DNA from 2 places in the Halomonas huangheensis genome. Region 1 is predicted to be linked to the other one. Evidence: predicted binding sites of a transcription regulator. Region 1 holds the regulator's gene; the other holds the start of a gene.
The links. The regulator sigma-54, encoded in region 1, starts transcription at its own class of promoters, with help from an activator protein. The targets are predictions, from matches to a motif close to TGGCACNNNNNTTGCTNT.

Region 1 (3,210 bases):
CCCTTTGCTGGGGTCGATCCGATCTCGGTCGGCGATATCAAGTCAATCATCCGCCAGCTCAAGGAACGCAATATCGGGGTGTTGATCACCGACCACAACGTCCGTGAAACCCTCGATATCTGTGATCACGCCTATATTGTCGGTGATGGCCAGATCATTGCTGAAGGCAATGCCGACGACATTCTCGCCAACAAACGGGTCCGCGAAGTGTATCTGGGCGAGAATTTCAGGCTATAAGCACCGAGCCTGTGAGCGTCGAGTAACGAGCTATTCAACACCGCCGCATAGAGCACAGACAGAAGCCCTTCGGGATTCAAGATCGAGCGTAGTCGAAAGCTCACCACTTGCGAGGTTACTTACCGCTTATGGCTTACAGCTTATAGCTACCCTCCGCTCCTGGCTTTTAGCTTGGACCAGGCATCCCCACCAGCCTTGCTCAAAAAAGTCAACGCTTTATCGCCATGTTGGCAAGGGACTTGCATGGCATACTTCTGATGAGTAGGGTAAAGCCTTCTGTCATCAGCAACGGACCTCTCGCATGGCCCTGAAGGCGTCACTGCAACTGCGGTTGGGTACGCAGCTCACCATGACCCCGCAACTGCAGCAGGCAATCGCCCTGCTGCAGCTGTCTACGCTGGATCTTCGCCAGGAGATTCAACAGGCCCTTGAGGCCAACCCCATGCTGGAGCTGGAAGACGACTTCGGCGAGCAGACCGCCAGCGAAACACCGGAAGATGACTGGGCCGACGAGATACCGAGCGAACTTTCGATCGATAGCGACTGGTCGGATACCTACCAGGACTCCGGCAGTTCCTCTGCCGGCAGTGGCGAAGGCCCCGACTTCGAACGTCAGGCATCCTCACAGTCATTGCAGGGTCACTTGAGCTGGCAATTGGCAATGCTCGACATCGATGCTGACGACATGCGCATCGCCGAATCACTGATCGATGCAGTAAACATCGACGGCTATCTCAACCAACCGCTCGAAGAAATCCACCAGGGCCTTCAGCAACAAGGATTCGACAAGCTTTCGCTGAAAGAAGTTGAAGCCGTTCTCAAGCGGCTCCAGCTGTTTGAGCCAACAGGTGTCTTCGCTCGCGACTTGCGTGAGTGCCTGTTGCTGCAACTCGACACTCTGCCCCGAGAGACTCCACTACTGCCCCAGGCCGGACGTCTGGTACGTCAGTTTCTCGAAGCATTGGCCAGTGGCGAGCGGCGCCTGCTCAAGCGACGTCTGGGACTCGACGATGACGGGCTGGACAGTGTCATTGAACTGATCCGCAGCCTTGATCCTCGACCAGGCAGCAGCTTCGGCGACAGCAACGTCGACTATGTGGTACCCGACCTGATCGTGCGCCATGGCAGTGAAGGCTGGCAGGTTGAGCTCAATCCAGAAGCCATGCCGCGCCTGCGCATTCAGCCCGACTATGCAGCTCTGATTCGTCGTGCGGACCGCAGCCAGGACAACCAGTTCCTCAAGGATCATCTTCAGGAAGCACGCTGGTTGCTCAAGAGCCTCTCCAGCCGTAATGACACACTGCTCAAGGTGGGCCGTGAGATCATGCTGCGCCAACTGGACTTCCTTGAGCAGGGCGAAGCCGCCATGAAGCCTCTGATTCTCGCTGACATAGCGGAGAAGGTTGAGATGCATGAATCAACCATCTCTCGCGTAACCACCCAGAAGTTCGTACATACTCCGCGCGGCGTGTACGAACTCAAGTACTTCTTCTCCAGCCAGGTCGGCAACGACGGCGATGCCCATTCAAGCACTGCCATCCGAGCCAGAATCAAGAAGCTGGTTCAGGACGAACCTCCACGCAAGCCGCTCTCTGACAGCAAACTGGTGGAGCTGCTGGCCGAAGATGGTGTTCATGTCGCGCGACGGACCATTGCCAAGTACCGTGAGGCCATGCACATACCATCATCCAGTGAGCGTAAACGTCTGCGCTGATCATCGCCCACTGCCCCAGATCGAGCAGTTCTCTACCTATTCCCCATGACCACCAGAACCTCATCTGTCAAGGCTTGATAAGGACTTGTGCTCAGGGGGTTTGCAAGGCGGCAAAAAGGGTTACAATCGATCTACCATTGCTAGAGCAAGGAGCCTGTCATGCAAGTCAATATCACCGGCCATCACGTCGAACTGACCGACCCGCTGCGTGACTATGTACAAGAAAAGCTCGCTCGAGTGGAGCGTCACTATGACAACATCACCAATGTTCAGGTGACGTTATCTGTAGAAAAGGAGCGCCAACTTGCTGCCTGTACACTCCATGCTGCCGGTGCTGACCTGCATGCCGACGCCCAGGATGGCGACATGTACGCTGCCATAGATGCACTAGCCGACAAGCTTGACCGCCAATTGGTCAAGCACAAGGAAAAATCTCAAGCCCGTGCCCAGGGCGCTGGACTTCGCTGATTCCTCATGACATTGGATGCCATTCTCCCTCCCGAGCGCACGCTGTTCGATGTGCCGGGAGGTAGCAAGAAGAGGGTGCTGGAGTTCTTCAGCACCTTCATCGCCCAAAACACGCCTAGCCTGGATAGCCAGGAAGTATTCAGCCGCCTGATTGGCCGAGAACGCCTCGGCAGTACCGGGATCGGTAACGGAGTTGCCATTCCGCATGCGCGTAATCCGCATTGCAAGGCACCGATCTCCGGGTTTCTAAAGCTGGCGGACCCCATTGATTTCGATGCGATCGACGGAGAACCCGTTGATCTGATCTTCGTGTTGCTGGTGCCCGAGGAAGCCGACGAGGCTCACCTCGCCCTACTCGGCCAGGTCGCCGGCGTGATGAACGACGCGGAGACTCGCCAGCGGTTGCGCCAGGCTGGCTCACAGCGCGAACTGCACGAAAGGTTGCAGGAGGCTATTCTTCGCAGTGCCTCCGCCCGGGATAGCGACGGCTGAGTACCGGCTGCCGCTGCGCCCTTCCGTCACCGTCATTTTGTCACTCATTGCCAGGCATCGCCCTGGCGACCCTTGAGCGGGAGACTGTAAATGCAACTCGTGATCATCAGTGGCCGATCTGGTTCAGGCAAATCCGTTGCATTGCAGGCGCTTGAGGATCTGGGTTTCTATGCCATCGACAATCTCCCGGCCATGTTGCTGGGCTCGCTGGTCGGCGAACTCGAAAACGGACATTCGAAGCGCATCGCTGTCAGCATTGATGCTCGCAATCTTCCGGAAGCTCTGCAGCGCTTCCCAGC
Region 2 (3,210 bases), 610 kb from region 1:
GCGAGGCCCATCATTCCACAGGATACGATGACGCTGTGGCAGGCGAGAGAAGAACTCGCGCGCATGCAGGAACTGCTCGCGGTCAGCTCGATCGAGACCAATGACAACTTCGTCCAACCATGGAACCTGCGCCAGCTCCTCGACGATCCGCGATAGCGCCGGCCCCTCGAGTTCGGAGTAAAGCGACGGCAGGATGAGACCCAACGGTCGGTTGCGAGAGAATTCGCAGAGATCTCGATCGAGATCCTCGACGCTACGCCGGGTCAGATTGTGGAAGTCGGTGATGATGCCGTTCTGATGGAAGTCACTCATGCCTTTCTCTCCTGACCTGGCTGTGGAGTCTGCGACGCATGGGCGGATACACCCCAGAAGTGGGCAATGCCTTCGGCCCAGCCATGGGGCCCATTAGCTTCGGTTCGGTACAGTTGGCGTGCTCTGGGTGCTACCACCAGTCCATGACGGCTACGAATGACGACGGCTGAATCAACAGTCTCCAGCATGCTGACATCATTGGGGCCATCGCCCAGCGCCAGCGTATGCGGCACCACCCCGCGTAGATCTCTGAAGCGCCGAACCAACCAGTCGACGGCAAGCCCCTTGTCGGTATCTCCAGTGACATGCCAGAACCGACCGCCACGGGTCATGCGCAAACCATCTCCGGCAAGCCCCGCGCGGAACGCTTCGAAGCAACCCTCTGTGTCCTGCCATATCAGCGGCTCACTGCCTTCTCGCAGACGTGCCAGGCGCGCCTCCTGTTCGCCGAGACCGGTAATGTCCATGACCTCATCCAAGGACATCTCACTCATGGTCCGACAGCGCACACCGAGGCGTTCGCGCCAGATGATGACTCGACGACGTATCAGGCCAACATCGATGCCCAGGTTGCGTAATACCAGGCCATCGGGGCCGGGAGAGGTATCGCGCCTTGCGTGACACCAGGCTGGTGGCAAGGCTACCAGAGCCCCATTCTCGGCAATGAAGGGAGAGTCACCGAGATCCAACGCCTGACGCAGGGCCATCAACTCACTGCGCGTCTTGCTGGTAACGGGAATCACCAACGCACCGGATGCCTTCAGCGCACGCAGCCAAGGTTGAGCCGGCGACCAGTCGTAGCTGTCATGATCCAACAGGGATCCATCGAGATCGGTAAACACCAGCCGTGGCCCAGCACTTTCTCGCAGCCGGACATCCGGTAATGACGACATGGCTCCCCCTGTGCAGTTGGCGAACGCACGGAATACGCGTCCTTTTCGCTTCACAGGCTGCACAAGGCAGGGTCCATGCCAGAGAGGAAAAAAGCCCTGATGATCAATGGGTCAACACCGCATCGATGGGACCGGATCACACTCTGCACCGCGGAGAAACGACAATGCCCCATTCCGGCGCACCGGAATGGGGCATTGTTTGATCGCATTCAACCGTTCAAGGCTTCACGCCAGCTATGCCATCAGCTGGCAAACAAACGCATCGGTACGCCAGTCAACTCAGCGATATACCGGCAGGCGGGCACAGACTTCTTCCACCTTGGCCTTGACCTCGGACTCGATGGAGGACGAATCCTCTCCGCGAGCCATCACGTCGAGGATATCGCAGATCCAGCCAGCCAGATCACGGCACTCGTCAGTACCGAAGCCACGAGTGGTCACTGCCGGAGTACCGATACGCAACCCGGAGGTAACAAAGGGGCTCTGCGGGTCGCCCGGCACCGCGTTCTTGTTGACGGTAATGTGGGCACGTCCGAGGGCCGCATCCGCGTCCTTACCGGTCAACTCCTGCTTGATCAGTGACAGCAGGAAGAGGTGGTCTTCCGTTCCGCCGGAGACCACGTCATAGCCGCGCTCGATGAACACACCGGCCATGGTCTGGGCGTTGCTGATCACCTGCTGCTGATAGGTCTTGAACTCGGGCGCCATGGCTTCCTTGAAGCAGATCGCCTTGGCGGCGATAACGTGCTCGAGCGGGCCGCCCTGGATGCCGGGGAAGACCGCAGACTGCAGCTTCTTCTCGATATCGGCATCGTTCTCAGCGGACAGGATCAGGCCGCCACGCGGACCACGCAGGGTCTTGTGGGTAGTGGTGGTCACCACATGAGCATGCGGCATCGGCGTCGGATACAGACCCGCGGCGACCAGACCGGCGATATGCGCCATATCGACCAGCAGGTAAGCACCGACTTCGTCGGCGATCTCACGGAATTTCGCCCAATCGATGATCTGGGAGTAGGCGGAGAAGCCGGCAATGATCATCTTCGGCTTGTGCTCACGCGCCAGGCGCGCGACTTCATCGTAGTCAATGCGACCAGAGTCATCGATGCCATACTGCACGGCGTTGTAGTGCTTGCCCGAGAAGTTGGGGCGCGCACCGTGCGTCAGGTGACCCCCCGCGTCCAGGCTCATGCCGAGCACAGTATCACCGGGCTTGACCAACGCCTGGAAGACAGCGCCATTGGCCTGAGAACCGGAATGCGGCTGTACATTGGCATAGCTGGCGCCAAACAACTCCTTCGCATAGTCGATCGCCAGCTGCTCGACCACGTCGACGTATTCACAGCCGCCGTAGTAACGCTTTCCTGGATAACCCTCTGCATACTTGTTGGTCAGCTGGCTACCCTGGGCTTCCATCACGCGAGGGCTGGCGTAGTTCTCGGAAGCGATCAGCTCGATGTGGGCTTCCTGACGACCCACTTCCTTCTGCATGGCGTCGAACAGGGCATCATCAAAACCGGCAATCGTCATGTCACGGCTGAACATCGGCGGGCAAACCTCACAGCTGGGGAAGAAGAATTGGAAGTCGCCATGATAGCGCAGGCCATGCAGGCTTTCACATGAAAGACCATCATGCACAACTGCATCATTTCTCATGCCGGCTTGAGAAATCCTGAACGCAGAGCATCGGCTGCTGCATTCAGGTCCTTCGCTACTCCGTGCTGGCAGTCACGACCAGATGTTCCACGACTCCTTCGGGATTATTGACCAGCTTGTGAATCGCTACTGATGGTGGCAATTCCAGGTCCAGACGCAATGTGCTGGCTTCTCCTGCAAGGAGTTTCAACACACTCCCGACGACCTGTGGAGAGGTGAGCGACCTCCGCTGCTCTCCCTGCTCCAACTCTGCACTCATGCTGGCCAGCAGTTCACTGCGCGATTGCCCCATGGTCACCGCCGCCACACTCATCAGACGGTCGATCATGCCCTGATTGTGATAAACAAC

Region 2: a site for sigma-54 is predicted at 1,269-1,286, ahead of AR456_RS04665 (HAD-IIB family hydrolase). Genes of this name have one in related genera too.

The regions. Positions count from the first base shown of each region.
Region 1 is NZ_CP013106.1:1,622,692-1,625,901, reverse strand. Features, by position in the region: gene lptB (LPS export ABC transporter ATP-binding protein) at 1-237, shown strand, start outside; gene AR456_RS07295 (RNA polymerase factor sigma-54) at 539-1,951, shown strand; gene hpf (ribosome hibernation-promoting factor, HPF/YfiA family) at 2,111-2,419, shown strand; gene ptsN (PTS IIA-like nitrogen regulatory protein PtsN) at 2,426-2,911, shown strand; gene rapZ (RNase adapter RapZ) at 3,002-3,210, shown strand, end outside.
Region 2 is NZ_CP013106.1:1,017,335-1,020,544, reverse strand. Features, by position in the region: gene AR456_RS04670 (glycosyltransferase family protein) at 1-312, opposite strand, end outside; gene AR456_RS04665 (HAD-IIB family hydrolase) at 309-1,205, opposite strand; gene glyA (serine hydroxymethyltransferase) at 1,485-2,750, opposite strand; gene AR456_RS04655 (hypothetical protein) at 2,917-3,210, opposite strand, start outside.